DNA from 3 places in the Janthinobacterium sp. SUN137 genome. Region 3 is predicted to be linked to each of the others. Evidence: predicted binding sites of a transcription regulator. Region 3 holds the regulator's gene; each other region holds the start of a gene.
The links. The regulator FNR, encoded in region 3, switches genes on or off when oxygen is low (the NO sensors DNR and NnrR bind a similar motif). The targets are predictions, from matches to a motif close to TTGATNNNNATCAA.
Positions count from the first base shown of each region.

Region 1: O3298_RS23690 (PAS domain-containing methyl-accepting chemotaxis protein) is a predicted target of FNR. The motif match lies at 2,304-2,317, and genes of this name have one in related genera.
Region 2: cqsA (alpha-hydroxyketone-type quorum-sensing autoinducer synthase) is a predicted target of FNR. The motif match lies at 1,747-1,760, and genes of this name have one in related genera.

Region 1 covers NZ_JAPWHZ010000004.1:713,929-718,105, reverse strand. The annotation lists gene O3298_RS23700 (hypothetical protein) at 1-197, shown strand, start outside; gene bamE (outer membrane protein assembly factor BamE) at 194-502, shown strand; gene O3298_RS23690 (PAS domain-containing methyl-accepting chemotaxis protein) at 538-2,193, opposite strand; gene O3298_RS23685 (DEAD/DEAH box helicase) at 2,632-4,177, opposite strand, start outside.
Region 2 covers NZ_JAPWHZ010000001.1:798,770-802,946, forward strand. The annotation lists gene O3298_RS03695 (MarR family winged helix-turn-helix transcriptional regulator) at 1-429, shown strand, start outside; gene cqsA (alpha-hydroxyketone-type quorum-sensing autoinducer synthase) at 435-1,682, opposite strand; gene O3298_RS03705 (HAMP domain-containing sensor histidine kinase) at 1,835-3,133, shown strand; gene O3298_RS03710 (response regulator) at 3,137-4,144, shown strand; gene O3298_RS03715 (ABC transporter permease) at 4,141-4,177, opposite strand, start outside.
Region 3 covers NZ_JAPWHZ010000004.1:63,373-67,549, forward strand. The annotation lists gene ccoG (cytochrome c oxidase accessory protein CcoG) at 1-1,273, shown strand, start outside; gene O3298_RS20740 (FixH family protein) at 1,376-1,900, shown strand; gene fnr (fumarate/nitrate reduction transcriptional regulator Fnr) at 1,904-2,662, opposite strand; gene O3298_RS20750 (response regulator) at 2,912-4,177, shown strand, end outside.

The sequences.
Region 1 (4,177 bases), 650 kb from region 3:
CCCTCGTGCATGGCGAGCGCCGCCTGGCGTTGCCGTTCACCATGCTGTACGCGGGCGGCGAGCAAACGCCCGCCTCGCTGCCCTATTGCGATTGCCAAGTCTTGCTTGACCGCACGTATTACGCGCCCTTGTGGGATAGCAACTGGCCGGACGACACCCTGCTGGAATTTACTTATATGGACGAGGTGGCGCCATGAAGTGGCTGTCGCTGATCTTGTTGACGCTGCTGGTCGCCTGCTCCGGCACGCGCGCCTTGCAAGCCAGCAAGAATGTTCCCTACGCCACCCTGGAACAGACGGTGCAAGTGGGCAGCAGCACGCGCGAACAGGTGCGCGCCGCGCTGGGCGACAGCACATCCATCCGTTTCGACAACGGCAAGGAAGTGTGGATGTACACCTATCCGGCGGCCTCGGGCGCGCAGGGGGAATATGTGATTCTGTTTGGCGGGGATGGGGTGGTGAAGCAGGTGCGCAGCGGCGAGGTGTACCAGGTACGGAAGTGATTCCCGCCAGCATGGCGCTGGCGGGAATGGCATGCTTATCGTGCCTTCAGCAAGGCCCGCGACGCGACGCCCGCGCCCACGCTGCGGCCCACGCCGGCAACCTTGCGCTTGGGCGACGCCTTCAGCTTGAAGATGCCGATCGACTGGGCCACGCTGTCGGTGCGCTGCGCCAGGTTGGTGGCGGCCGCGGCCGCCTGCTCCACCAGCGCCGCATTCTGCTGCGTGATGCCATCCATGTGGATGACGGCCTGGTTGACTTGCCCGATGCCCTGGTTCTGCTCGCGCGTGGTCGAGGAAATCTCGTCCATCACTTCCGTCACGCGGGCTACCGAGGCGATCACTTCCGCCATGGTGGCGCCCGCATTGCTGGTCAGTACGCTGCCCGCGTTCACGGTGGCGATCGAATGGTCGATCAGGTTTTTCACTTCTTTCGCGGCCGTCGCCGAGCGCTGCGCCAGGCTGCGCACTTCGCCGGCCACGACGGCGAAGCCGCGACCGTGCTCGCCCGCGCGGGCCGCTTCCACGGCCGCGTTCAAGGCGAGGATATTCGTCTGGAAGGCGATGCCGTCGATCAAGCCGATAATGTCGAGAATCTTGCGCGACGAGCTGCTGATCTCATCCATCGTAGTGACCACTTCGCTGACGATGGTGCCGCCCTTGGCCGCCACGGTGGACGCCTGCGCCGCCAGGTCGTTGGCCGTGGCCACGTGGTCGGCGCTGTTTTGCACGGTCGACGTCAGTTCTTCCATGCTGGCCGCCGTCTGCTCCAGGCTGGACGCCTGCGATTCCGTGCGGCTGGACAAGTCCATATTGCCCGTGGCAATTTCCGCCGTGGTGATGCGGATATCCTCGAAGTTGGCGCGCACGTCGCCGATGATGCTGTGCAAGTTGATGTTGGTCTGGCGCAAGGCCGCCATCAATTGGCCCATGTCATCGTCGCGCACCTTGTCGATGACGCCCGTCAAGTCGCCGCCGGCCATCTTGCGCGCCACCGTGATGGCGTCGCCCAGCGGGGCGACGAGGGAATTGTGCAGATGGGCCCAGAAATACAGCATCAGCGCCACGGCGGCGGCGGCGGCACCGCTGAGCCAGCTGCGCGTGGCCGTGCTCGTGTCACCGTCGATATTCCACACGGCGCAGCCGAGGATGGCCAGCACCACGCCGAAGACGATGCAATGCAGTGCCAGGTCTTGCGACAGGCTCAGCTTGCGCCACTCGGCCAGCTTGGCGGCCCAGCCCTGGCGCACGACGCGGCCATTGCGGATCGCCAGGTTGGCGCTATTGCCGTCTTTGAAACTTTTATACAGGGCTGCCGCTTCGTTGATCTGCTCGCGCGTGGGCTTGGTGCGCACGGACATATAGCCGATCGGGCGGCCGCTTTCGATGACGGGCGTGATATTGGCGAAGACCCAATAGAAATCGCCATTCTTGCAGCGGTTCTTGACCATGCCGGTCCAGGGCATGCCCGTCTTGATGGTGTCCCACAGGTCGGCAAACGCTTCGGCCGGCATATCGGGATGGCGCAGGATATTCTGTGGCGCACCCAGCAGTTCCATTTCTGAAAAACCGCTGACTTCAATGAAATACTGATTGGCGTAATTGATGTTTCCCTGTAAATCCGTGGTGGAAACAATCGTCATGCCTTCATTTAATACGTATTCATTTTGCGTGATAGGCGTATTGACCCGCATCGTCGCTCCTCTATTTTTTTTCAACTAGCATAACAAAAACATAAAAACAATATACCACATCAAGCACCCATGATATATCGCCTCGGCGACAGTGACGCCAGTCAAACAATTTAATAAAAGTCAATTTATTTATATTTTAGGATTTACTTTGATTCAACTTGATTGATTTTATTGAAATGCAAAATTTAAATTGCGTGCACATACAATAATTAATAAAAAATTATGTATCGATGCAGCAGGCAATAAAGATGGCGTTTACGCCGATAAAAAGATGCAAAGGAGCGGCGGCCATTGCCGGCAGATGGCAATACCTGCCGCCAACCATAACGCGGCAATCATGTTTATTTCTTGAGGGAAAATAAAAACTGGCGCGAATGCGCCAGTGGGGGATGTGTCTCCAATCCGCGACACAGGCGCCGGAGCACCCGTGGGGATGGCTTACTTGTACGTTTTACGTGGTGGCGACTTCGGACGCGGTGGCGCAGGCTTGCGCTCCGTCGTGCCGTCGTCCAGGCTGATGCGCAGTTTCTGGCCAGAAACGACGACCGATTTCAGGTGGTCGAGGATTTCCGGCGGCATGCCTTCCGGCAAGTCCAGCACGCTGTAGTTGTCAAAGATATCGATGCGGCCGATATGCTTGGCTTCCAGGTTCGCTTCGTTGGCGATGGCGCCGACGATGTTGCTTGGCGTTACGGCGTGCTCACGGCCCACTTCGATGCGGTAGGCCGTCACGCCCGGGCGTGGACGTTCCTTCTTCGGCGCGCGCGGGGCAACTTCGCCCGCGTCCGCCGGCGCATCCTTGAACGCTGGCGCGGACTTGGCGGCGAACGGCTTGCGCGGCGCGGCTGGCGGCGCCAGGTCCGGTGCGTCGCCGTCGCGGCTGATGCGCAACTGCTGGCCCGCCACCCACACGGTTTTCAGCTGGTCCAGCAATTCTTTCGGCATGCTGTCTGGCAAGTCCAGGACGCTGTAGTCGTCATAGATTTCGATGCGGCCGATGTTTTTCGAATCGATGCCCGCTTCGTTGGCGATGGCGCCCACGATATTGCCCGGCTTCACGCCATGCTGATGACCTACCTCAATGCGGAAGGTTTGCATGCCGGCGTCGGCCGGACGCTGGATGCGTTCCTTTTTCGGGAAGGCCGGGCGCTCGCTGCGCTCGTTGCGGTCGAAGCGGTCATTGCGTTCGAAACGGTCATTGCGTTCAGGGCGGTCAAAGCGGTCTTGGCGCGCAGGACGGTCGTCTTGCCACGTGGCTTGCTCGCGCGCCTTGTTTTTGTCCAGCAACAAAGGCACATTGCCACGCGCCATCTTCGCCAGGGCGGCGGCGATTTCGATGGCGGGAATGTTCTGTTCACGTTCGAAATCTTCGATCAGCGACTGGAACTGTTCCAGTTCGCCCAAGGCCAGGGTTTCGCTGATCTGTTCCTTGAACTTGGCGATACGCACGTCGTTGACGGCCTGGATGGTCGGCAGTTCCAGCATGCCGATCGGCTGGCGGGTCGAGCGTTCAATGGCTTTGAGCAAGTTCTTTTCACGCGGGGTGATGAACAGGATCGCTTCGCCGCTGCGGCCGGCGCGGCCCGTGCGGCCGATGCGGTGGGTATAGCTTTCCGGATCGTGCGGCACGTCGTAGTTGACGACGTGGCTGATGCGCTCGACGTCCAGGCCGCGGGCGGCCACGTCGGTGGCGACCAAAATGTCGATCTTGCCGTCTTTCAACTGCTGGATCGTGCGCTCGCGCTGGGCTTGCTGGATGTCGCCATTGATGGCGGCAGCCGAGAAGCCGCGGGCTTGCAGCTTGCCGGCCAGTTCTTCCGTGCCCAGCTTGGTGCGGGCGAAGATGATCATGCCGTCAAACGCTTCCGCTTCCAGGATGCGGGTCAGCGCGTCGAGCTTGTGCATGCCCGACACCAGCCAGTAGCGCTGGCGGATGTTGTCGGCCGTGCCCGTCTTGGCGGCAACCGTCACTTCGGCCGGGTTC
Region 2 (4,177 bases), on a different contig from region 3:
TCGCCGGACGCCGATGGCGCGCTGGACTTTTGCCTGCGCCTGGCGCGCGCCCAGGCGCTCATCGTGCGCCGCTTCGACAGCGCCCTGGGCAATTTGCATGGCCTGAGCTTCAGCGACTATCAATTGCTGTACCAGCTGCAGCGCGCGCCCGGTGCGCGCCTGCGCCGCATCGACCTGGCCGAGCGCCTGGCGTTGACGGCCTCCGGCGTCACGCGCTCCTTGATGCCACTGGAAAAGATTGGCCTGGTGGCACGCCAGGCCGATGCGCGCGACGCCCGCGTCGGCTATGCCGTGCTGACTGCCGCCGGCCAGGAATTGCTGGGACATGCGAGCGCCACCGCGCAGGCGGTGGGGCGCGAATTGCTGCAGGATGCGCCGGCAGAGCAGCTGGGAGCGCTTTCAGCCCTCCTGGGCCGGCTGGCCGGCTGACGACGCTACACGAGCGCCAGCCTGCGCAGGCGCCGCGTCGACGGCCAGTGTTCCACGCCCGCTTCGGCGCGGATGGCGGCGCAGCCCGCCAGCACCCGCTCGATGGCCGCCCCGTCGAGCCCCGCATTGAGGGTCAGGCGCACGAGGGCGCGGTTCTTCGCCGTTGCCGGGGCGCAAAACATGGCGCCGTAAATGCCTTGCCGCTCCAGCGCCTGGCGCAGGACCAGGGTGGCCGGTTCGCCGCCCGCTTCCAGCGCCACGATCTGCTCCGTGCCATCGCTGACGTTGTAGCCCAGTTCGCGCAAGCCTTCGCGCACCTGCAGCGTATGGCGTTGCAGGGTGGCGCGCCGTCCATCGGCGGCCATGATGAAATCGAGCGCCGCGCCCAGCCACGCCAGCTCGTGCGCCAGCAAACAGGAACTGAAGATGGCGGGCCGCGATTCGGACAAAAAATAGCCCTTGAAGCGGCTGGAACAGCTGATGAAACCGGCCCGGCCCGCGAAGGCCTTGGCCAGCGACGCCGTGCGGAAATGCACGCGGTGGCCCAGTCCCCACGCCTCCACCAGGCCCGCGCCCTGCGGGCCATGCGTGCCCAGCGAGTGCGACTCGTCGACCACCACCACGCAGTCGCTGCGCTCGGCGATGTCGAGCAATTCCAGCAGCGGCGCCAGGCTGCCGTTGGTGCTGTACAGAGCGTCGACGACGATCACGCCGCGGCCATGCTTTTCCACCTGCCGCCGCAAGTGCGTCATGTCGTTGTGCAGGAAGGGCACGGCCTGGGCCTGCGCCGACAGCACGCCTTCCCACAGCGAGGCGTGGGCCTGCATGTCGAGGTAGACGGGAATGCCGGGGCTGGCGATGCACTGGATCAGCCCGACGTTGGCCGCCATGCCGGACTGCGCCAGGATGCCGTCCTCGCTGCCCATGAAGCGGGCCAGCCGGCTTTCCAGCCGGTGTTGTTCGCTGCCCTCCTGCAAGTACACGGCCGACATCAGCATGCCGCCCGCATTCGCCTGCAGGGACGCCACCTGGGCCGCCACCAGCGCCGGCTCGGCGGCGATGGACAGGTAGTCATTGCCAGCCAGGAAAATGGCATGGGCGGGTGTCGGTTGCCAGGCATGGGGATGCTGGCCGCCCAGCAGCTTTTCGATGCGCGTGACGTGGTGCGCATCCATGCGCCGCACGATGTAGTCTGGCAAGCAGTGTTCTGCGCGGACGAAGGATGGGGCGTGCAAGCTGGTAGCGATGGTCATGAGTTTTCTCCTAGGGAAAGGTTTGCTGCGGCTTAAAGCCTTGACCGTCTCGCGAACCCATCCATTGACGTATATCAATGTCCGATGAGATAACCGTTCAACCAGGAAAATTTACGCGATGATAATGTTCTGAAGAGAATCAAGGCAGAGTCATGACGCAGCAATTGCAAGGACGATGGACACACTGGCGCAGGCGCCTGCTCCATTCGCTGCTGCATGAACGCATGCCCCATGAAAACCTGGCCGGCAGGGTTGCCATGCTGGCCGCCGTGGGCACGGTGGCGATGCCGCTGTACTACCTGCTGTGGAATTACTTTTTTCCGCAAGCCTATGAAAACCTGACCTTGCGCCTGACGGGCGTGGGCATCTGCGCGGTCGGCCTGTTTGCGCGCCACTTCTCGGCCCGCTGGCTGTCGCGTTACCTGCTGTTCGCGCTCAGCTACATCCTGCCGTTCTTCTTTACCTTCATGTTTCTGATGAACCACGCGTCGTCCATCTGGAGCGAATCGCTGCTGATCGGCCTGGTCGTGCTGTTTCATTTCGAAACGAAGCTGGCTTGCCGCGCCTACCTGATCGGCACCAGCACCGCCTGCCTCGCCGTCATCCTGCAGGGAGAAGGCGACTTCCTGCTGCAGCGTGAAGTGCTGCAGCAACTGCCCGTGCACTGGTTCACCATAGCCGCGCTGTCCGTGGTGAAAGTGGGCAGCAAGGTGCTGGAGCTGGAGCGGCTGGCCGGCCTGTCCGCCGGGCTCGGTTCCGTGGCGCACGAGCTGCGCACGCCGCTGACCAGCGTGGAAGCCAATGTGCGGGGCATGCGCCGGCTGCTGCCGCAGCTGGCCGGCCAGACGCACGACTTGCCGCCGCTGCAGGAAGCCCTGTCGCGCATCCAGTTCGAAGTGCGCCACATGCAGCACATGATCGATTTGTTCCTGATGAGCGCCAGCGCCGTGAACCGCAACCTGCAGCCCAGCCAGGCGCTGTCGATGCTGGCGATGGTGAACTCCGTGCTGAAGCGCTACCCATTCACCGGCAACAGCCAGCGCAGCCGCGTCAAGGTGGACGTGCGCGCCGACTTCCAGTTCGCCGGCCAGGACGAACTGTGCGTGGTGATCCTGCTGAACCTGCTGAGAAACGCGCTGAAAGCCATCCAGCGGGCCGGCAAGGGCCGCGTGCGCATCATCATCGACGGCGCCCGCCCCGTGCCCAGGCTGCTGTTCATCGACACGGGCTGCGGCATCGCGAAGAACCGCCTGCCGCTGATCTTCGAGCGTTTTTATTCGTATCCCGTGCATAACGGCAGCGGCATCGGCCTGGCCCTGTGCCGGCAGATCATCACGGCCTGGCAGGCGCGCATCCGCTGCGTGTCGCGCGAGCATGCGTATGCGATTTTCATCCTGGAATTTCCCCAGCCCCTGCCTGCCCGCTTACAACCCTCTTCCCCCGCAAGGTGATGCATGCAACTGCCCGTCTACTCCCATCCGACCCTGACCGTATTGATCGATGACAGCGATTCCTTCCTGAAAAGCTTGGCGTTCCAGCTCGATCCCGCGCTGGCGCGCCTGACCTTTCATGACACCAGCAGCGCGCTGCACTGGCTGCGCCACAGCACGCAGCCGGGCGAGACGCCGCTGCACGTCAATTTCGATACGCAAAACCTGCCGCGCGACCAGCGCAACGTGGCGCTCGACCTCGAACGCATCTGGCGCATCAGCGGCCAGGCGCAGCGCTTTGCCGTGCCTTCCGTGCTGGTGGTCGATTATTCGATGCCGCAGATGAATGGCCTGGAATTCTGCCAGGCCGTGCGTGACTTGCCGTGCAAGAAGATTTTATTTACGGGCGCGGCCGATGAAAAAGTGGCCGTGACGGCCTTCAACCGGGGCTTGATCGACCGCTACATCAAGAAGAGCGACGACGATGCGCTCGATATCCTGGAACAGGAAATCGTTTCCCTGCAACGCGAATTCTTCCTGCAGCAGTCGGACACGGTGCGCGACTTGCTATTGCTGCACGACTATAGTTTCCTGCAAGACGAAGCCATGGCCGCCGTCGTGCAGGAGCTGTGCCGGCGCCATGGCTTTGTCGAGTTCTATATTTTCCCGAATCCCTGCGGCATCCTGTTTTTCACGCGCGACGGCCAGGCCCGCCTGATGATCATCGAGACGGAACGCAGCCTGCACACGCAGTACGAAATGGCGCGCGACAGCGACGCGCCCGAGTCCCTGCTGCTGGCCTTGCTGGAAATGCGCGTGATCCCGTACTTTTCCGATGCCGACAGCGACGGCATGTATGCGGCGCACATCGGCGAAAACTGGTTCCGCTACTGCGCCGCGCCGACCATCTGCCTGGGGCGCGAAACCTATTTCTGGGCCCTGTTCGACGTGCCGCCGCACCAGCTGGGGCAGCCAGTCATGTCCTACGCGCAATTTTTACGCGCGCAGGCGGACGACAGCGTGGGAGCCTAGCTTTCCCGCAAGGTTTGCAGCGGCGGATGTTTC
Region 3 (4,177 bases):
CGCGTTCTACGGCTTGCCGTGGTTGACCTGGAATGGCAGGCAAGCCCTGCTGTTCGATTTGACCACGCGCAAGTTCTACATTTTCGGCGTCGTGCTGTGGCCCCAGGATTTCATCTATCTGGCGGCCCTGCTGATCATCTGTGCGTATTTGTTGTTCCTCGTCACGGCCATTGCCGGGCGGGTGTGGTGCGGGTTCTCTTGCCCGCAAACGGTATACACGGAAATTTTCCTGTGGGTCGAACGCCGCATCGAGGGCACGCGCAGCGCGCGCATGGCCCTCGACAAGCAGGGCCCCTCCGTGCGCAAGGCGTTCAAGAAGACGGCCAAGCACCTGGTATGGGGCGCCATCGCCCTGTGGACGGGCTTTACCTTTGTCGGCTACTTCACGCCGATCAAGGAATTGGCGCAGTCGGTGACCACGCTGAACTTCGGTCCCTGGGAATGGTTCTGGGTCTTGTTCTACAGCCTGGCAACCTACGGCAACGCGGGCTGGCTGCGCGAGCAGGTGTGCAAATACATGTGCCCCTACGCGCGCTTCCAGAGCGCCATGTTCGACCAGGACACTTTGATCATCACCTACGATGCCAAGCGCGGCGAACCACGTGGCGCCATGAGCAAGAAGGCCGGCAACAACGACAAGCTGGGCGATTGCATCGACTGTACCCTGTGCGTGCAGGTGTGTCCGACCGGCATCGATATCCGTAACGGCCTGCAGTATGAATGCATCGGTTGCGCCGCTTGCGTCGATGCCTGCAACAGCGTGATGGACAAGGTCGACCGGCCACGGGGACTGGTACGCTACAGTACCGACCATGCGATGGAAAACAACTTCAATTCGAAGCAGATACGCCAGCGCGCCATGCGCCCGCGCGTCTTGATCTACACTTCCATCCTGGCCCTGATCATCATCGCCGTGTGTACTTCGCTGGCCCTGCGCACGCCCCTGAAAATGGACGTGATCCGCGACCGCGGTTCCATGGGACGCGAAGTGGAAGACGGCATGATCGAAAACGTCTACCGCCTGCAGATCATGAACACATCGGAGCAAAGCCAGCATTTCAAAATCAGCGCTTCCGGCTTGCCGGGCCTGACCTTGCTGACGCGCGAAGAAGTGACCTTGCAGCCGACGGAAACGCTGGGTTGGCCGATCCGCCTGCGCGTGCCGCACGGCGTGGGAGAGAAGGGCTCGAACAAGATTGCGATCGAATTGCAATCGCTGGACGACCCATCGCTGCATGTGCGTGAAAGCGCGGTATTCATCGTGCCACGTTAACAAGGAAAGGCGGACGGGGACCGGGTGCCCTCGCCGCCGCCACGAAGTTGCAGGAAGGCCGGTCCCCATGCGGGGACTGGCTGATTAAACAGGAGAAATATCATGTCCGACAGTCTGAAACTGCAAGCACCCGTTGCACCGTGGTACAAGCATCGCTGGCCATGGCTGCTGATGATCGGCCCCGGCCTGTCCGTGGTCGTCGGCAGCTTCATGGGCTATATCGCGTTTACGCAGCCCGATGCGCTGGTGGTGGGCGATTATTACAAGCAGGGCAAGGCGATCAACCAGGATTTGAAGCGCGACACGATCGCCAGCGACCTGGCGATGGATACGCGCCTGTCGTATGACGTGGCGCAAGCGCGCCTGACCGGTTCCGTGCACAGCTTCGGCAAGGCCTATCAGGCGCCTTTGCAGCTGCACCTAGCGCATGCGACCCTGCCGGAAAAGGATATCAAGGTGCTGGTACAGCCCGATGCGGCCGGCAATTTTTCCGTGGCGCTGCCGATGCTCGAGCGCAGCCGCTGGCAAGTGCTGGTGGAAAACGACAAACGCGAGTGGCGCCTGTCCGGCATCTGGACCTGGCCGCTGCAGCGCAGCATCGCGCTGCATGCGGACGAGGAACTGTAAGTCTTATTTGCAGACGTCCGTGCCGGCCGTAATCGCCTTCAGTTTCGCCGGCTGCAGGATTTCAATTTCCCGGTTCGAGACGCGCAGCCAGCCTTCCTTCTTGAACTTCGACAGCAGGCGGCTGACGCTCTCGATGGTCAGGCCCAGGTAGTTGCCGATTTCCTCGCGCGACATGCGCAGCTGGAAATTGCTGCCCGAATAGCCGCGCGCTTCATAGCGCGACGCCAGGTTGACGATGAAGGCGGCAAAGCGCTGCGTCGCCTGCATATTGCCCAGCAACAGCATGACGCTTTGCTCGCGCGTGATTTCCTGGCTCATCATGCGGTGGAAATGGCGCAGCAGGGTCGGCATATTGCCCAGCAATTGTTCCAGGCTGGAAAACGGGATTTCACACACTTCGCTGTCTTCCAGCGCCACCGCATTACAGTGGTGGCGGTCGGCGCTGATGGCGTCCATGCCCAGCAGTTCGCCCGCCATCTGGAAGCCCGTCACCTGCTCTTCGCCGCCCGGATTGATCTGGTACGTCTTGAAATGCCCCAGGCGGATCGCATACAGGTTCTGGAACGAGTCGCCGATACGGAACAGCGAGGCGCCGCGCACGATCTTGCGGCGGCGGCCTATGATCTGGTCCAGCCTGTCCATGTCGCCCACATCGAGGCCCATCGGCAGGCACAATTGATGCATGCTGCAGGTCGAGCATCGCGCACGCAACGCCTCCACGTTCACGGTGGGCAAGGTTGGAGTGAGTAGCGCTTCAGTCATGTCGGTACCTTTTAGAAAATGCAACAACAAGTTTACTGCATACAGCCGCATACAGGGTTGCCGTATGCCAATTTCACCGTAAATTCGGCGAATAAACGACGTCCAGCCTTTAATTATATGGCAACATCGTCAAAAGCCCATCCGGGACGGGCAATTTGCGCGGCACCGCTTGCCAAGCTGGGGCATTGATAGGAAAATTCCTGACAGCATTATCTGCCGCCTGTGCCGCCCGGTACTGAAAAGGAAATCATGAAGCCTCTCGGCATTAAAGCAAAAGTCGCGCTGGCCACCAGCCTGACCTCGATCGCCATGATCGCGCTGGTCACCATGATCCAGGTGCAGCACATGCGCGACGACTTCACCCGAGTACTGCTGAGCCAGCAATCGTCCCTGATCACCCGCACCGCTGCCGAGCTCGACGACAAGCTGGGCATGCTGCTGCAGATCGTCACCCTGACGGCCCGACAGCAGCCGCCGGAATTGATCGCCCGGCCCGCCCAATTGCGCGAATACTATTCGCGCCGCTCGATGCTGGTGCTGTTCGATGACGTGCTGGTGCTCGACGCGCATGGCGCCGTCGTGGCCGACATGCCGGAGGTAGCGGGGCGCGCCGGCATCAACGTCGCCGAGCGCGAGTATTTCCAGACCGTCCTGCGCACACGCCAGCCCATGATCACCGAACCGATGCTGGGCAAGTCGAGCGGCATGCCCATCGTGCAGATGGTGGCGCCCGTGCTGGCCGCCGATGGCCAGGTGGCCGGCGTGGTGATCGGCGTGCTGCGCCTGTACAAGGACAACCTGCTGGGCCGCCTGCGCTCGGAAAAGATCGGCAAGAACGGCTATTACTTCATCCTCACGCGCGGCGCCGTGCCGCGCTACGTGCTGCACCCCGATACCAGCCGCTTGCTGCAACCGCGCAAGCCGAACGCCAACCTGACGACGACCCAGCTGCTGAAGGAAGATGGCGAAGGCAGCATGGTCAGCACCAACAGCCGCGGCATCACGGCCGTCAACAGCTTCAAGCGCCTGAAATCCGTGAACTGGCTGCTGGCCGCCTCGCTCCCCGTCGAAGATGCCTTCGAACCGTTCGATGGCGTGCTGTACCGGCTGGTGCTGTGGAGCATCCTCGCCTCGCTGCTGGCCGCCTTTGTTCTGGGCTGGGTCACCGTGCGCCTGCTGTCGCCGCTGGTGCGCCTGCGCGACACCCTGCAAGCCCTGCGCACCAGCGGCAGCCGCTTCACGCCCGTGCCGGTGCAGCAGCGCGACGAGATCGGCGAACTGACGGAAGCGTTCAACGGCCTGATGAGCGAACGCGACCGCCTGCAGCAGGAACTCGAATCGCGCGCGGCGGAGCTGGAACAGGAACGCGACCGCGCTGAGGCGGCCAACCGCGCGAAGAGCGATTTCGTGGCCAACATGAGCCATGAAATCCGCACGCCCCTCAATGCCGTACTGGGCATGGTGTATTTGCTGGGCAATACCAGGCTCGACACGGAACAGCGCAAGTATCTGACC